Regions from separate parts of the Priestia sp. FSL H7-0729 genome, predicted to be linked through region 1. Evidence: riboswitches for the same ligand, from Rfam matches in the RefSeq annotation. Region 1 holds a riboswitch; each other region holds the start of a gene.

Region 1 (4,694 bases):
TTCCTGGGCCACATAGATGAAGGAATGTACTGCATTCGGGTACCAGTCGAGCATGATGGACAGTTTATCTTTAGCAGCTGATGCCGGGTCTGTTACAGGCGAGTCTGCTTGCTGTGCATTGGTTTTCGAATCTGTTGTTGGCGTATTTTGGCTGGCGCCTGTGGTGCCACATCCGCTAACGATCAGCAACAGGCTTATGAGCATAATGGGAAGCAGGGAGTATATACCTTTGTTAGTCATAAATGAAGTTCCTCATTTCATCGTTTTGGTTTGTAGGAAATGAACAGCAGGATGTTAACGGGCAACGTGATGACTGAAACACAATTGCTGATATGTGAAAAAGGTGTTTGGAAATCATACTTCCTATCATTAAATCGGGTTCACTCTCGAAGATTATCCAGTCTTTCTTTTGCCTCCATGCCGCCGTGTGTTAAACCGTTTCTCCAGCCAGGCAATCAGTACAAACAAAACGATCCCAAGCAGGGATAACAGCAAAATAGCAGCAAACATGGCATCCGTGTTCATGTTGCTGGACATGCGGCGGCTGAAGTATCCGAGACCTTTGCTGCCACCGAGCCATTCGCCAATCGTTGCCCCAACCACGCAATACACTACAGACATCTTTAGACCCGAGAAAAAAGAGGGAAGTGCCAGCGGAACCTGGAGTTTGCGGAAAATATCCCACTTGCTGGCGCCCATGGTGAGCAGCAGTTCACGCTGTTCCGGATCGCCTTGGCGGAGTCCATCGTATGTACTGACTACAATGGGGAAGAACGCAATCAGGAACACCACGGCGACCTTGCTCCACAATGTGTAGCCAAACCACAGGATGAATACGGGGGACAGGGCAATCAACGGGATGGTCTGACTGATCACGATAAAGGGATACAACGCCTTTTCAATCGATCGGTTCATATGCATGCCTGTTGCTAGGGTAATTCCGGTCACTATGGATATTCCAAAACCAACAGCAACCTCCATAAAGGTCGCAGGCAGATGTATGGTCAGCAGCAGACGACGATGCTCAACCAGTGAGCCTGCGATGGCCGTTGGCGCGGGAATGATGAAGGAAGGCACCCATCCCATACGCACAATCGCTTCCCAGATCGCCAGTAATAAGAGCATGAGCACAATAAACAGACCATATTGGGAAAGCCACTTCAAACACCACGTCCAGACGCTAGCCTTACCTTTATCCCTTTGCATGAAATTGATCCTCCAGTTGTCGTCTCATCTGCACGAGAGCTGGTTCGTAGATCATGTCCGAATGTCTTGGACGTGGCAAAGGAACAGTCATCTCCCGTAACTGCGGACCATGCCCTCCTGGAGTTAACAGGATAATCCGATCACTGAGCAGCAGGGCTTCTTCGATGTCATGTGTAATGAACAGAAACGTTTGGCCAAAGCCCTCCCACAGCTCCAACAACCAGCGATGCATTTCTCGTTTGGTTAAGGCGTCGAGTGCACCGAAGGGTTCATCCAGCAACATGAGCTGACCGCCTGTGAACATGGTACGAAGCAGTGCCACCCGCTGCCGCATGCCGCCGGACAATTCATCTGGATAGGCCTGTTCATAACCCGACAGGCCGAACCTTGCCAATCCTGCCATGATATTGGCCCGTAGCTTGTCTTTGTCCTGTCGGCCGGGTGCCAACTCCGCAGGCAGCATGCAGTTCTCCAATACGGTCCGCCAGGACAATAGCAGATCTTTCTGCGGCATATAGGCGACTCGTCCGAGCCGTTCTCCTCGCGGCACATCAGCTATATCAATGGTGCCAACGGTTGGCTCAAGCAAGCCTGCGAGCAGCTTGAAGAGCGTGCTTTTTCCTGATCCGCTGGAGCCGATGAGCGAGACAAATTCTCCTGGTTGTATCTGAAACGACACATTGGCGAGCACGGGTAAATCTTTTTTTCGGGAAAAGCGAAGCTAACGTTCTTCATCGTTACATGGTTGGTCATCTGATCCTCACTCCTTGATGTCAGACTGCTGGAATTACAACGGCATCTTGTGCTCTGCAAAAGAGCATAAAAAGACCCACCCATTTCCGGAGAAATGAGTGGGTCTGTAAGTTAAATTCGCAATTTATCTTCACATACATGAAAAATTCCACTTACCAAAAGGCCGCTCCACTTCCCTCCGCTGGTATGATCCAGATCAGGTTCAAAGGGTCCGAATCATTCGATTCGTCTCAGCCGTAAGGCTCCCCTAGTGCATTGTTCAAGATATGCAGTTGTGTGTTCAGCATATATCACATTCAAGTGGAATGTAAAGGGGCGCTCGGAAAGAATGTGAGTACTGATCTGAAAATGGTTCCGGTCAGATTATTTGGATTGTACAGCCAGATCATTCGGGTAGAAGCAATAATCCGTTGCCGGAATTGCTCCAGGTCCCTCTATTCCTCTTACTGGGGCAGGTTTATTTAATCAGGTAGATACGGTACAATATCTATTAAATTTCTATATACTGCTTTCGGGATGTATTCAATGGAAGGTGGAGTGTATATGAAAACGATTGGCCTTATTGGTGGTATGAGCTGGGAGTCATCGTTAGAATATTATCGAATTATTAATGAAGAAGTGAAAAATAAATTGGGAGGATTGCATTCAGCCAAGTGCATTTTATATAGCGTGGATTTTGAAGAAGTCGAGCGTTATCAAGCTGAAGGTGATTGGGAAAGTGCTGGTGAATTATTGGGGAATGCTGCTCAGTCTTTGGAAAAGGCAGGAGCAGAAATGATTGTAATTTGTACAAATACGATGCATAAAGTGATTAAACATATTGAAGAAAAAGTGACATTACCCATCGTACATATTGCTGATTCAACAGCAAATCAAATTCATAAGTCCCAAATAAGTACGGTTGGTTTACTCGGCACAAAATATACGATGGAACAAGACTTTTATAAAAAACGAATTGAATTTAATGGTATTAAGGTTCTGATACCGAATGAAGAGGATAGAAAAGTTGTCAATAAAATAATATATGAGGAATTATGTTTAGGGAAAATTGTGCCCTTATCAAGGGAGTATTATAAAAAGGTGATCCAAAGGCTGGTTGATGATGGAGCTGAGGGAATCATATTAGGTTGCACCGAAATTGGATTATTAGTAAAACTAGAGGATTCAGAAGTTCCGTTATTTGATACAACACGTATTCATGCGATTGAATCTGTTCATTTGGCACTGACCAAATCATTTTGACTCAACTCGATAAACCTGTTCTCTGATTTACCTTGGCTCATGAACTCGATATAATAGGGATGGCCCGTATAGGCCGGATCACAAAATGCAGGTGGGATTGTTCTCCCTCCTAGGCAGAATGGGGACCCGAGTTGAAAACGTTCAAAAAAGTATATATTGAGATCACAAGTATCTGTAATCTGGCGTGTAGCTTCTGTCCACAGACGCAGCGTGCCAAAGGATTCATTGACCCTGAAGTCTTCAACAATATACTGGAACAAGTTAAACCACACACCAATCATATTTATCTACATGTCAAAGGTGAACCCTTGTTGCATCCCAAAATAGATCTGTTGCTCGATTCCGCACATGAGAAGGGACTCAAGGTGAACATTACAACGAACGGTACACTATTGCCCAAGACTCAGCATAAATTGCTCGGCAAACCGGCGCTGCGGCAGATGAATTTCTCCCTGCACAGCTTCGATGGGCATGAAGGTTCAACCGACCGTGACGGATATCTGAGCAACATTCTGTCTTTTGTACACGAGGCAGTGAAACACAATGTCATCATCTCATTCCGACTGTGGAATCTGACGCAGGATAACTTCACGAATGCTCAGATGAATCGAAATCGGGAGACCCTTGAAGTATTGGAACGTGAATTCAATCTGGATTTCCGAATTGAGGAAAAAGTAGTTCCGGGCAGCGGGGTCAAAATTGCCCCGAATGTATACCTGAATCAGGACCATGAGTTCCAGTGGCCGAGTCTGGATGCACCTGAAGATGACGGCAAAGGCTTCTGCCATGCATTGCGTGGTCAGGCAGCTGTGCTTGTAGATGGAACGGTGGTTCCATGCTGTCTTGATGGTGAGGGTGTCATTAACCTTGGTAATGTGCACGAGAAGTCATTCTCGGAGATTATTGAGGGTGAACGAGCGAACAATCTGGTATATGGCTTCTCCAAGCGCGAAGCTGTGGAAGAGTTGTGTCGAAAGTGCGGTTACCGTCAGAGATTCGGAGCCTGATATCTTATATCAGCAAGCCGGAAGCCATTCAAGATCACACATTTGGAGACAAATGTAGTGATCTTTCTTATTTACTGGGGATTAAAGTCAGAGGTATATACGTTACAAATGAGCATACCAGAGGTTGATATCAGCATATTGTTCCAAGGGTCTGACTTGCAGAAAATGCCGATATGACAGTCATTATGCGATGTCAGGATATATCTGATCTAATGATTATTCTAGTTACCTTCCTTATTTGGTAGGATTAGGTTGTGGGTCGGACAGAGGTGCACCTCTGACGATCTTCTAGGACAAGCTCAGGCTTGTACACTATCAAATAACGAGAGAATAAGGGAGGAATAAAGTTATGAAAAAAATGTTGACGCTGTTGCTGTCCGCTGGTTTGGTTGCTTCTATATTTGGTGCCGTTCCGGCTGCGGCTGCACCTACCGTTGTAAATTCAACCATTGTGGTTCCAAAGGGCACGACCTATGACGGCCAAGG
Region 2 (4,694 bases), on a different contig from region 1:
CAAACTTCGCCATTGGCTTTGGGAACAATATAGATATCCTCTGCATACACCGTTCTGTCAGGTCTGTACCCTGCATGTTCAACTGAGAACTGAACGGCGGCTATTTCACCTTTTACCGACCACACAGGCAAGCTCAAATTTACATGTCTCATCAATTCTTCACTCTGTAATCCAGCCGCTATAATGACGTGTTTACATTTCATCTCGCCGATCGATGTGGTAACCCCCTGGACGCCATGTTCGTTTGCTTGCACACGTATATCCTGTATGTCCTCGATAACCCGTGCTCCCAATGCTTGAGCGGATTCGGCGTATGCCTTCGTTAGATGGATTGGAAGAATCTCACTCTCGTAAGGTCTGTAGTAGGCTCCATACGTATCTCTGTTAAGCCAAGATGCCTCTTGTTGTACAGTGGAACGATCCCACCACACCTCATCAGCAGACAAACCAGAATTTCGATTGTTCTTATAGTGGCTTAATTCGCTGTATGATCGAAAAGGGGTGAGGAATCCATGGCGTTGCAGTCCAACTTCTACCTCGCTGAGGGTAGCCATTAGCACTTGTTGCTCAATAAGCAACTGCCTGCTTTGCCTGGCAAGCTTAGCCATCAAAGGATGAACAAAATCCTCACTATCTGCCGCCAGCATTCCAGCCGCTGCGCAAGAAGTGCCTCCTGCAATCGCCGAACGCTCCAGCAACAGTACATCCTGTCCTCGGGAAGCAAGTTCATATGCAATGGCACAACCAACAACGCCCCCGCCTATAATAATCGTTTCTGCACAAATTTTATCCAGTTTATCAGCAACACTCTTGCTTCTTGATTCCGGTTCAGGTTTCAGTTGATGACTGAGATGATTCCTGTTCTGACCCGTTACAATCTCTTTCATCCTCTCATCTCCTTTCAGCGGCTCAGACTTCCTGTAGCAACGATAGCCTGCCTTAGTGATGCAGCGGCCCGATCCGGTGAATCGCTCGACCATACATTTGAGATCACAGCGCCCCCCTGTGCGCCTGCGGAGCGAATCGCATGAATGTTACCCGGCCTTATACCTCCGATCGCGATGACAGGAATGGAGACACTTCTGCATACTTCATCAAGAGCATATAACCCTCTTGGTTCAAGATCAGGTTTACTGTTGGTTGAGTAGATATGCCCGAAGAAAAGGTAATCGGCTCCCCGTTCTTCAGCAATTTTTGCCTCCTCGATGGAATGAACAGATACACCCAGACGAATTCGCCGCACATTGCTTTTAACATCATTATTGGAGTTGTACTTGAGCAAAGCCTCTTGCGCCCAATGTACACCGCCATAGATGTCATTCTGTGAAGGCAGTTCTGAGCCATTGATAACGATGCGACAAGAGGGAATGCCAGCGCTACGCAGATTTTCAGCCCAAGCAATCTTGTTTTGCCATGTGAGTTGTTTCTCTCGTATGTGAATATAATCCACCCATGGCCATACGTCCTTTGCAGCTTTTACAAAAGATGCTTGATCCCCTGCACCCGTAGATACAACATGCAATTCAAATGATTCGTGAACATGTTCATGAGAAAATGCCGTACCATCCCTCTCCTTCCATGTGTAAATTCTATAAAAACACAAAAAAGCCACTCCCGTAGGGGAGTGGCTGCGTAGTAATCATAGGATCAGATGACTGACTAATACATACAGTTCAATTCGTGCCAATAAAGCTATAGAACTTATAGCCATACCGTTATAAACGGAACTGCATGTTTCAATTCGCTAAGCAGACGGTTGAAAGCCTCTCGAGTTACCGTTTGCTCACGTCATTCACTGAAACGCGCTCGCCACTTCCCTACGCTGGTATGATCCAGATCAGGTGCAAAGGGTCCGGAATCGCATTCTTCCATCTCAGCCGCATCGTGCGGCCCCCCTAGTGTTCATATGAAGTTGTAGCCTATGTTACCATAGACGGATTTTTTTGTCACCGTCATTTCTGTTAAACATGGTCTTGAATCTTCTAGTTTTTCTCGGACCATTCTTCGACATTCCATGTTTTGGTAACCCAACCCTCGTAGAAATCAGGTTCATGAGATACAAGTAACACCGTTCCCTTGAATTCTTGCAAAGCACGCTGCAACTCCGCTTTGGCTGTGACATCGAGATGGTTTGTCGGCTCATCGAATAAAATCCAGTTGCTTTCACGCATCAAGAGTTTGCATAAACGAACCTTGGCTTGCTCTCCACCACTAAGCATGTTAAGCGGACGGGTAATGTGCTCATTTTTCAACCCACAGCGAGCGAGATGACCCCGGACCTCATTCTGGGTCAAATGTGAAAACTCATTCCACACATCCTCAATGGGCGTGATGTTGCCAGCACGAACTTCCTGTTCAAAATAGGCCGTTTCGAGATAATCTCCCAAAAAGGTCTTTCCACTGAGTGGAGATATTTTGCCCAGAATGGTTTTCAGCAGTGTAGATTTACCCACACCATTACAGCCTACGATGGCAATTTTCTCACCACGTTCAATTGTCATTGTCATCTTAGGCAGCAAAGGATACGTATATCCAATTTCAAAATCAATGCCCTCAAAGACCGTTTTGCTGCTCGCACGGGCATCCTTGAATTTGAACGTTGGTTTGGCTGCTTCATCTGGACGATCAATACGTTCAATTCTGTCCAGCTGTTTCTCCCGGCTCTTCGCTCGACCTGAAGTTGAAGCACGTGCCTTATTACGCTGAATGAAATCTTCCTGCTTCTTGATGTACTCTTGCTGCTTCTCGTATGCATCAATATGCTGGGCTTTATTCATATCAGCCATCTCCAGGAACTTGTTATAGTTCGCTGCATATCTCGTTAATTTGGCAAATTCCAGATGATAAATGACATTTACGACTTCATTCATGAATTCCGTGTCATGGGAGATTAAGAGAAACGCATGCGGGTAATCCTTCAGGTAACGTGACAGCCATTCAATGTGCTCTACATCCAGATAGTTGGTCGGCTCATCTAGCAAAAGAGCTGTAGGTTTCTCAAGCAGAAGCTTGGCAAGAAGCACCTTGGTACGTTGTCCACCACTTAGAGCTGCGACATCTCGATCCAGACCAATTGCGGACAAACCAAGTCCATTGGCCATCTCTTCCACTTTTACATCAATCAGATAAAAGTCACCCTGTTCCAGTTGTTCCTGAATATCGCCCATCACTTCCAGCAACTGCTCCAGCTTATCTGGATCTGCATCTGCCATCTGGTCTGTAATATTCATCATTTCTTTTTCCAATTCAAGCAACGGAAGGAAAGCATCCTTAAGCACATCACGAATCGTCTTGCCTGGTGTAAGCTTCGTGTGCTGATCCAGATATCCATAACGGACCTTAGGTGTCCATTCCACTTTTCCACTGTCTTTAAGCAATTTACCGGTAAGGATGTTCATTAATGTAGATTTACCTACACCATTGGCACCCACAAGTCCTACGCGCTCTCCGGCGAGCAAACGAAACGATACATTTTTAAATAACGTGCGATCTCCAAAATTGTGACTCACGTTCTCTACTGACAATAAACTCATAAGATGAGGTTGCTCCTATCTATTAGACATTACTTTTATTATGGTTCCGAAACCCTATTCTAGCACAGGTCCCGTCTTTTCTGAAAGTAATGTAAACAGTTCATGAACCTCTTCCAAGATTTTGTCATACAGGCTACCCTAACGATTAGAGCAGTTATATTCGAAATAGCCTTGTGCAGCTGCTTGTCTTGCGTCTGTGAACACTTCTTCGGCACGGTAACCATTACCACATGTGGAGGGATAGTAGTACTTAATACCCGTTAATGGATCTACTCCACCTACGATGGCTGTTTTCTTTACAAGTCTGCCTCCACCAATCGCATAATTGTTGATCTTCTGGTCACCCACACCGATCCCCTGGATAAAAGCCATAATCCCTGTATCGTTAATGGAGTTATACCAATCTTCTTGTGCAATCAAGGGCATCGTAAATGTATAGGAAATACCGTTCTTTCTGGCAAACTCATTATGACGGTTAATCACATCAGCCAGATCATCCTGCACACTAGTTACAATTCGGCTTCGTCTAACTTGCTCAAATACGTCGGCATTTTGAAGTAAAGGAATCTGAGAGCTAGCAGCAAGTTCTTTTTGGAATCCCTCAATCCATTTCCCTGCGTTTGCATCGTAAGCATATACGTAGTCATCCAGTGTAAAGTTAATGCTGCTACCATTTGAATCGGAATATGTATAAGGTCTTTTGGGGCTCCACACTTGCCTGAAAGAATCATCACGGTTACCTGTCAACTCTGTTTCTGTTGATAACATATAATAGCCATCGTAATCCAGAATAACCACGGCAGGAATGTAATTAAACATGTTTCGAATAGCTGCGGGATCATCCTGAATTCCCATATTTAAAGCCATTGTCTGAGTAAACGTCAACAGGGCAAGCTCCTTGTCCGCTTTAACAAACTTGGTTGAATCATAACCTGCTTCATCATTTTGTTTCTCATTTTGATGCATGACTGCACCTGCATCCATGACCGCGGTTTGAAGTGCGGATCTGTATCGATGTCCAAGATAGATAGCCTCTTCGGCATCCTGGGTATGGAGTGAGATGATCCAGAAGAGCGGAAAGAAGATCAGCACAAATACTATGGATAGCTCAGTAATCTTCATTGAGGACCATACCTCCGTAGGTTACAAATACCGCTGAAG
Region 3 (4,694 bases), on a different contig from region 1:
ACCAAGTAAGGATACCCCATTTAATTGGTCCCCAAGATACGCTGAAATCATTCCGTACAAGGACATGATCAGAACCATACCAATCACCATAAAAAATGACATGACCAGCACACCAAGGATCTTGTTGGATTTGTCAAAAGGTAAGGAAAATGCAATTTTTCTCGCTACTGGGCCAACAATGAAGGACTCCACCAGAAAAGCGATGACAAAACACAATATGAATTGAAACAGGATCTCAAGCGGGGACAACTTGCCAAGTATCCCAGTGTGCCACAAATTGAAAGTCATCATCACCAGGACCATTCCTGTACACATCATTAAGCCGAAAATAATTTGTTCCTTCTTGCTCGTAGGCAATTCTCTCATCCTCTCTGTTTACCTTCGTAATTATAGAGATGATGAACCCCACCACATAAGTGAACATTCCGTGAACAAATATGATTTTTCCAAATTAAAATTTGTGGAAGTAACAATATCTATTATCTAGTTCTTCTCCGATACAGATCCATTTATATTGGCGCAAGAAATATAAGCAAGCTTTGATGAGCTGGAGCAAAAATTCAACTCAAAAAATTGTGGGTTTTTTCTATAACATAAATTTCCAGAGAAAAGACAGTTTGGATAACGCTGTGATTGCTATTTGTTTGAAAACAGCGCCTTTCTGATTCGTAGATTCTGCTGGATGTTCACCTTTAACCGCAAGTGTACTAAGTGCACGTTTGATATCCATAGCCTCTGTTAGTTGGTTGGCGAATGCAGAACCGGAAATGACCACAGCGGATTCGGTATTGAGGAAGGCAGATCTGGGATCAAGATTATACGAACCAACCATGCTGAGGTAATCATCCATGACAAATGATTTGCCGTGTATGGAATAAGGGCCTTCGTATTCATATATAGCCAGACTGGTATCAAGCAACCGTTTTTTAGTGCTTAAGTATCCCGCGAAAGCCAAAGGGTTAGGGGTCTGTTGGATTGAATTCGTCAGCATGACCCATTCTGCTTTTGGATTCATCGACAGATGTACGGCTTTCTCCATTTTCTTGGTAGGAATGGCATATGGCGTCTGAAGGTACACTTTCGACTTTGCTTGATTGGCGAAATGAACAAATGTCCTCCACATGATGGGGTCTTTATACAGCCTTTTAATTGGATTGTGAATGAAAGCAACGTGGTCGGAATGAAGCGCTCCTCGAGCCCATTCCTTCGGTAACTCTTTAACAAAAGGATCACTCTGAGCCTGGGCTTTTATATATAAATCAGCCAACTGAGCCAGCTCTTTTAACCCTTTTGCATGATGCTGACGTTTTGCATGTTTTTCTGGTTTGGTGAATGGATGGTTCCATAACTGATCTAGATATTGTTTCATTTCAACAACCGTGCTGTTCGTATTATCGTTTGGATTGTAAACAAGGACATCCCGATCAAAAACATAGTCTTTTGGGGGGTGCAATGCCATATATTTATCACCAATATTTTGGCCGCCAATGATGCCATATGTGTTGTCGACAAGAAGGATCTTGTCATGCAGACGGTTATGCCATGTCCATGGCATAAATAGGTGGAGCGGTTCATAATATCTTAATTCCACATTGGGGTGAGCTGCAATGGCATCTGGAATATCACGCAATTCTCCGCGCATGCTATGAAAAATCCCGTCTAAAATGATTCGAACTTGAACACCCCGATCAGCCGCATCGAATAAAGCAGCAAAAAAAAGCTGAGATGTTTTTCCCTTTTGAATGGAGTAATAGGCCAGGTCGATGCTTGTTTTCGCCTCTCGAATGGTCTGGATTCTCACCTGTCCCGATTGAAAGCCGTCCTCCAGGAGCATTACGCGATCTGTTGTACTTCCTTCTGTTAACGATTTTTGCATATCCGTATTTTCGATAGCAGATGGAGACGGAACCAAAAATAAAAGGTAGGCTGTGAAAAAAACGTAGGCACTATAACACAGAATCATTGCGATTATGGTTTTAAGGATCATTCAGTACTCCCCCATTTTTATGTAAAAGTAATTATTGATATAGCAGTACTATCTCCTTTTGTCTCTAAATTATGTTGTTTAAATGAATCAAGCTGCTCGGCTCAAGGCCAAACGATCAAAAACTAATCACCGAAGCGGCTGAGAAGCAAGTAGACGATGACCCTAAATCCGTTCCCATCCAGTTCCTGACTGGACACGACTGGGCCTCTGGCCTATAATTACACCTAGTAATGCCCGTAACTTCATAGTTTCCCAGGGGAGTCGGAATTGGCCGGCTGAGAGTGTATCCCACCAAGATACTAACCCTTAGACCTGATCTGGATCATGCCAGCGTAGGAATCGGAGTATATCGAAATGGCACAGCCCTATGGCTGAACGCCACCTCTCTAACGCCTGCACGCGTCCCGGATTACGGGGCGCTTTTTTAATGTTCTTTTATATAGCCAGAGAGCTAAAAAAAGTGACGTTATCCGGATCATAGCTGGTATAAATCTGTCGATTTATGCAAGAAGCTTGGATATGAAGCCAAGGAGTACCCGTGCCACTGGCCGGACATACCGAAGGAGAGAATCACAGATGAAATGGCGTAAAACAATGGGACTGTTGCTCTTATGTGTACTACTGGTGACTGTGGCCGCATGTGGCGGTAAAGAAGCTGCCCCGGCTGAACAGAACGGCAACACAAATACGGAGAGCAGCAACGAAGGTGACAACGCAGCCCTCAAGGATATTAAAGTCGTACTCGACTGGACACCAAATACGAATCATACCGGCTTATATGCAGCTGTAGATCAAGGTTTTTATAAGGCCGAAGGCTTGAATGTGGAGATTGTCCAGCCAGGTGCCGGCGGCGCAGATACAATGGTTGCATCGAATGAAGTGCCATTTGGCGTAAGTTATCAGGAAAGTGTAACGCAAGCCCGTACACAAGGGGTTCCACTCGTCTCCATCGCAGCGGTTATTCAGCATAATACATCCGGGTTTGCTGCTCCGGCAGATCGGAATATTAAATCACCGAAAGATTTTGAAGGTAAAACCTATGGCGGCTGGGGCTCCCCTGTGGAAGAAGCCGTGATGCAATCCATTATGGAAGGCGAAGGCGCCGATGTATCCAAAGTGAAAAACATTAACATGGGTGACGCTGACTTTTTCACCGCTGTGAAACGGGACATTGATTTTGCATGGATCTTCTACGCCTGGACGGGTATTGAAGCCGAACTGCGCGGGGAACCGATCGACATGTTGTATGTGAAGGATTATTCAGATGCATTGGATTACTACACGCCTGTCCTCGTGACGAACGAGCAGACGATTGAGAACGACCCTGAACTGGTGAAAGCATTCCTGAAAGCCACTTCCGAAGGGTATCAATACGCAATTGATCATCCAGAAGAAGCAGCGAACATTCTGATCAAGGCTGTACCGGATCTGGACAAGGAATTGGTACTGGCAAGCCAGAAATGGCTGAGTCCAAAATACACGGATGATGCCCCGCGCTGGGGAGAACAGAAACAGGAAGTATGGCAGAACTACACCGACTGGATGTTTAGCAAAAAACTGCTGGATGAACAGGTCGACGTGAGCAAAGCATATACAAACGATTTTTTACCCCAATAAAATTTCTCATATAAAACGAACTTAATATTTACACGAGGACGGAGAGGACAGAAATAACGTGAAAAAGCGAAGCGGTCGCCTTTATCACCGGATTTTCCCTTAGAGAAAGGGAATCAAAAAATCTGGGGATAACAGCGATTGGAAGGTTATTCTGTCATCGAAGTGGCAAGTGTAACAGTCATTGGTTCATTTTATATATCACGAAAGGAGCCGTGATCTCTCATGGCAAGCACACTGCTTAGCATTCAGGTTATTCCGAAAACGCCAAATGGCGAGAACTCTTATCCTTACGTAGATCGCGCCATTGAAGTTATTCAGCAATCCGGTCTAAAATATCAGGTGAACGCGCTCGACACCACGATGGAGGGGGAATTGGAGGAACTGCTGGAGGTTGTCCGCAAGATGCACGAGGTACTTGTGGAGGCTGGCAGCCCAAGCATCATCTCCCAGATCAAAATCGCCCATAGCCCTACTGGCTTCAGCATGGATACCCTGACGGAGAAGTATCGCTAATGCCTGCCTATTTCAAAAGTGTATGGCCGCCCATTGTGGCGGTTATTCTCTTTATAGCCCTATGGCAAGGAGCTGTCTCCCTGTTCCATATCGAGAAATGGATGCTGCCTGCACCGTCCGACATCGCCCGCGAAGCGGCAACCCAGGCCGAACGGCTTGGCATGCACGCTTCCGCAACCATTCAGTTAACCCTGATCGGATTCGCAGCCGGCACAGCGGTTGGATTACTGATCGCAATGGTGCTGCATCTGGTCCCTTTTCTCAAGTCGGCCCTGTATCCATTACTTATTCTTAGTCAAAATATTCCGACCATCGCGCTCGCGCCGCTCCTGTTAATCTGGTTCGGATTCGGGCTGTTGCCCAAGCTGATTACCATCATACTGGTCTGCTTCTTCCCCGTTGCGGTAGCTGCGATGGACGGCTTGACCCGTACCGATGCGGCGATGATGAACTACATGCGCATGGCTGGTGCGAAACGTCATCATATCTTCTGGAAACTGGAGCTTCCTCATGCTCTGCCATCCGTGTTCTCCGGTGTCAAAATCGCCGCTACCTATAGCGTGATGGGTGCCATCAT
Region 4 (4,694 bases), on a different contig from region 1:
GAGTATATTCCGCGAGCCTGTTGTCCTATGATTGCAAAAAAAAGAGCCCCGGAGGGGCTCAAGAATCAACAGAATTTTAATTTATTTAGATAGGTTATTCTCCACTATTCGTGTTCTGCACATCGTCACTGCTTGTCTTCGTTACATGACTCAGGAACGTGGAGACACGGCGCAGATATTCTTTTGGATGCTCCCGGAAGATCAATTCATGGTGCGCATCCTGGACGATCCATACATCCGAATACGGATTGGTCTGGTTGGCAGCGAGTTGCTCTGCAATCGGGTAAGGTGCTTTCTCGTCTTGCGTACCATGAATGAAGAAAATCGGGAACGGATAATCTTCCTTTTTCACTTCCTGGTAAGGAATCTGTTGCAATCCGGTACCATTCAGAACAGGGAACAACAGCTTCATAATCTCCAGTGTAGGCTGACGCGGGAGATCGATCTGGTTATGAATGTTGTGGTACAGCGTATCCGGCTCAAGCAGGAACGTACTGTCCAGAATCATCGCATCCACTTCCTGTGTAATCAGTCCGGTTTGAAGCGCGGTACCGGCACCCATGGAGAAACCCCAGACAACCAGTTCCTGCGCACCGCGCTGCTTGGCGAACTGGATGGCACCCAGTAATTGCTGAGACTCCGCTTTGCCACCTGTGGCTACAGCTTTGTTCACCTGTGAGGCGAAGCCATAATCGAACATGACCACGTTGAACCCAAGTTGATGGGCATAGTGTGCCAGGTCATACATGGGTACCCATGTTTCTTCACGATTGGCACCATAGCCGTGACTGAAAATAATTGTTTTGCTTGCGGCATTGTCAGCAGGTATATACCATCCCTGCATCGTCCGACTGCCATCTGCTGCCGGGAACGTAATGTCTTCGTATTTCATATTTTTGGCCTGCATTGGATTGGAGAAGACAGGCGCTACCGTTGGATTGGATAATACCCATGCGATATAACCGTGCAGTGCAATAAAACAAAACAGTAGAAAAAATACAACGGAGAGCAGCAACGCTACGATAATATGTTTGAACCGAATTAGCCTCGGTGATAACGAAGAGGGCAGATCGGACACTTTTGTATGCAGCGGGGCTTCGCTCTGGGATGTTGGATACATGAATGCCCCTCCTTTGAAGTTCAGTTGAAGATAACAACGACATGAAAAGAGAATTGCGTTTATTTCAGAGCCTGCTTCAGAGCGATATCTTAAGATAATATATCTTTATCGTATGTTCCAATATAGTCAAAGTCAATTGATTGAGGGCATTTGTTACGCAATTGTTATATAGTTCTTAAGATATATGGGTAACATTACCTTAGTGTGTAAATTACAGGGGATTAAGTCTTATAAAAAGGAACAATTTATGCTTACGCTTATTTCAATTTTGGCTCTTTTTGGTTTACAGATGAGACCGTTTCTCATATAATTTATGTAACCAAGTTTCATGTGATGAAACATGAGGAGGGCATTATGCCATGGAAGATCGCAAGTTAACCGTCCGGGCTGTTGAACGGGCGCTGGATATATTATTATGTTTTACCACACGCAGTGATCTGGGACTTACCGAAATTGCCAGCCAGATCGGATTGCACAAAAGTACAGTACACCGTTTGATGGCTACGCTGGAGGATCGAGGGTTCGTGATCCGCGATGCAGCAACAGAGAAGTACCGACTTGGCATCCGAATCTGGGAGCTGTCAGCTCATATGTCCCGCAGTGATGATCCGGCGATTCTGCTGCTGCCTGCGATGGAGCGACTGAGAGATCGATTGGGGGAGACCGTGAGTCTGTACCTGCGGGATGGCAGTGAACGGATTCGGATTCAGGCTGTGCAAAGTGATCAGGCGATACGCCGAGTCGCTCCTGTCGGTGTTAGACTCCCGTTGTCCGTGGGCGCTTCCAGCAAAGTCTTGATGGCGTTTGCCACGGACGAGGATCGTGAGGAACTGATGAACGGGCCGGAATGGCCTGTGTTTATTGATCCCGCGGTGTATTTGGCGCAAATGGGAGATATACGGGATAACGGATATGCGACGAGTTATGAGGAACGTGAGCCGGGAGCTGCCGCGGTATCTGTACCGATTATGGACCGTCGAGGCAATATTGCAGCTGCTCTCTCGGTCTCAGGGCCTGTCAGCCGACTTTCGCAGGAGACTTTGCACGAATACGCACCTGTGCTAAAGGAAGCTGCTACACAGATGGGGCTCATGTTATCTTGATGTTGAGGTAAGGTCTGTCACCAATGAAGTTAGTGATCTGGAATATAAAGGTTGTTTTTATGTTTTGGTTGCGCTACTCTGTAATGGACGGCCCAGCGGGGCCAGCTTCATTGAATATGAACGGCGGCTGATGTAAGCCGCAACTTGTTAACGTTACTGGGGGAGTCCGAATTGTCCGGACTGAGACGGAATCGCATGAGATTCTGGACCCTTTGCACCTGATCTGGATCATACCAGCGTAGGGAAGTAATCGGCGATATGACCACAACCACCATATGTGTGACTCTTGAAGGTCCCCGATAAGGAGCTGCAACCAGGAGCATTATTGGTGATGGACATAAAAGTCGGTTCCTTCGGGGACCGGCTTTTTTTATTACAGTGAACGGGCGATATAACACACACTCCATGGACTGCTTTTTCAATAACCTGCGAAAGTGGGCTTGGAAAAGAGATTTCTTGGCTTAGATCCATGATATGTGCTAATTTCGGGTCTGTTGTGAACTGTACATGAAATGTCTCTGCTGGTCTGCTGTAGGATCGCTTTTTCTTCTCTGCATTGCGCATGATTTGGGACAGGTACGTAAGCGAGCTAATGATGAAACCAACCAAACAAGCGACAAACACTGAGGAGGAGACAAGCGAACATGAGTACAGGACATCAAACGGGACAACAAGCGACGGAACAGGGACATAATGATCAGCAGGTTGAAAAAGAAACAGGAACGGCCGGACGGGTTCAGCCCTTTCCGGGCAGCCGCAAAGTCTACATTCAGGGCTCACGGCCGGACATTGCTGTTCCGGAGCGTGAGATAGCCCTTCATGACACGAATACTCCCCAAGGGGTGGAGCATAACGAACCGCTGCGTGTCTACGATACGAGCGGCCCCATGACCGATCCCGGATTCCATGCGGATATCCGTGCAGGTCTGCCAGCTCTGCGCACCCGTTGGATCACAGAGCGTGGCGATGTCGAAGCTTATCAGGGCCGTACAGTTAAACCGGAGGATAACGGACTGAAGCCTGGAGGGAAGAGAGCCGGCGCCGAAGAGTACCCCGGATTGCGCGGCAAACCGCTGCGGGCACAGACGGGACGTTGTGTGACCCAGATGCATTACGCGAGACAGGGAGTCATTACGGCAGAGATGGAATTCGCCGCAATTCGTGAGGGCGTGGAGCCGGAATTTGTACGTCAGGAGCTGGCGAGTGGACGGGCCATTCTGCCATCCAACATCAATCACCCGGAGAGTGAGCCGATGTTGATCGGTCGTCATTTTCACGTGAAGATCAATGCCAATATCGGTAATTCCGCTGTATCTTCCTCCATCGAGGAGGAGGTCGAGAAGATGACTTGGGCGGTACGCTGGGGATCGGATACGGTGATGGATCTGTCCACAGGCAAAAACATTCATACCACCCGGGAGTGGATTATCCGCAATTCACCTGTGCCGATTGGCACGGTGCCGCTCTATCAGGCGCTGGAGAAGGTGAATGGCGAAGCGGAAGCGCTGACCTGGGAGTTGTACCGTGACACACTCATTGAGCAGGCAGAGCAGGGCGTGGACTACTTTACAATTCATGCAGGCGTGCTGCTGCGTTATATCCCGATGACGGCCAAGCGGATGACAGGCATCGTGTCTCGGGGCGGGTCCATTATGGCAGCATGGTGCCTTGCGCATCATCAGGAGAATTTTTTGTACACTCATTTTGAAGAAATCTGCGAGATTATGAAAAGGTATGATGTGGCGTTCTCACTGGGAGATGGACTTCGTCCTGGCAGTATCTACGATGCCAATGACGAAGCACAGATGGCGGAACTGGCTACGCTTGGGGAACTGACGCAGATCGCGTGGAAGCATGATGTGCAGGTGATGATCGAAGGGCCGGGGCATGTGCCGATGCATAAGATCAAGGAGAATGTAGACTTGCAGATGGAGATATGTAAAGAAGCACCGTTCTACACACTTGGGCCGCTAACGACCGACATTGCGCCAGGATACGATCACATCACGTCCGCCATTGGGGCGGCCATGATTGGCTGGTTCGGCACGTCCATGCTCTGTTATGTTACGCCAAAAGAACATTTGGGCCTGCCTAACAAGGATGATGTACGCGAAGGGGTTATTGCCTACAAGATCGCTGCTCATGCCGCCGATCTGGCGAAGGGCCATCCACGTGCCCAGCGCCGGGATGATGCGTTGTCCAAGGCGCGCTTCGAGTTCCGCTGGAGAGACCAGTTCAACCTGTCACTGGACCCGGAACGGGCTTTATCCTACCATGATGAGACGCTGCCAGCAGAAGGAGCCAAAGAAGCTCATTTCTGCTCCATGTGCGGACCAAAGTTCTGCAGCATGCGTATTACGCAGGACATCCGTGCCTTTGCGGCGGATAAAGGATTGTCCGAGAATGAGGCTGTAGCAGCGGGTATGCAGGAAAAGGCCGAGGAATATCGGACACGCTCCTAGGCGCCGGTA

The links. Region 1 has a riboswitch for thiamine pyrophosphate ahead of MHH93_RS11065 (ABC transporter ATP-binding protein). Riboswitches for the same ligand answer to the same signal wherever they lie in the genome.
Region 2: another riboswitch for thiamine pyrophosphate. It lies ahead of MHH93_RS00960 (thiamine phosphate synthase); the one in region 1 lies ahead of MHH93_RS11065 (ABC transporter ATP-binding protein).
Region 3: another riboswitch for thiamine pyrophosphate. It lies ahead of MHH93_RS20705 (ABC transporter substrate-binding protein); the one in region 1 lies ahead of MHH93_RS11065 (ABC transporter ATP-binding protein).
Region 4: another riboswitch for thiamine pyrophosphate. It lies ahead of thiC (phosphomethylpyrimidine synthase ThiC); the one in region 1 lies ahead of MHH93_RS11065 (ABC transporter ATP-binding protein).

The regions. Positions count from the first base shown of each region.
Region 1 is NZ_JBBOTQ010000003.1:477,108-481,801, reverse strand. Features, by position in the region: gene MHH93_RS11075 (ABC transporter substrate-binding protein) at 1-240, opposite strand, end outside; gene MHH93_RS11070 (ABC transporter permease) at 394-1,206, opposite strand; gene MHH93_RS11065 (ABC transporter ATP-binding protein) at 1,193-1,897, opposite strand; TPP riboswitch at 2,116-2,218, opposite strand; gene MHH93_RS11060 (aspartate/glutamate racemase family protein) at 2,503-3,201, shown strand; gene MHH93_RS11055 (radical SAM/SPASM domain-containing protein) at 3,333-4,208, shown strand; gene MHH93_RS11050 (pectate lyase) at 4,558-4,694, shown strand, end outside.
Region 2 is NZ_JBBOTQ010000001.1:212,509-217,202, reverse strand. Features, by position in the region: gene thiO (glycine oxidase ThiO) at 1-887, opposite strand, end outside; gene MHH93_RS00960 (thiamine phosphate synthase) at 902-1,603, opposite strand; TPP riboswitch at 1,798-1,907, opposite strand; gene MHH93_RS00955 (ABC-F family ATP-binding cassette domain-containing protein) at 1,983-3,533, opposite strand; gene MHH93_RS00950 (hypothetical protein) at 3,672-4,655, opposite strand; gene MHH93_RS00945 (hypothetical protein) at 4,642-4,694, opposite strand, start outside.
Region 3 is NZ_JBBOTQ010000010.1:76,185-80,878, forward strand. Features, by position in the region: gene MHH93_RS20695 (DUF2798 domain-containing protein) at 1-357, opposite strand, end outside; gene MHH93_RS20700 (phospholipase D-like domain-containing protein) at 587-1,987, opposite strand; TPP riboswitch at 2,232-2,344, shown strand; gene MHH93_RS20705 (ABC transporter substrate-binding protein) at 2,564-3,604, shown strand; gene MHH93_RS20710 (thiamine-binding protein) at 3,827-4,117, shown strand; gene MHH93_RS20715 (ABC transporter permease) at 4,117-4,694, shown strand, end outside.
Region 4 is NZ_JBBOTQ010000016.1:51,153-55,846, forward strand. Features, by position in the region: gene MHH93_RS24655 (alpha/beta hydrolase) at 95-1,120, opposite strand; gene MHH93_RS24660 (IclR family transcriptional regulator) at 1,480-2,223, shown strand; TPP riboswitch at 2,372-2,485, shown strand; gene thiC (phosphomethylpyrimidine synthase ThiC) at 2,868-4,685, shown strand.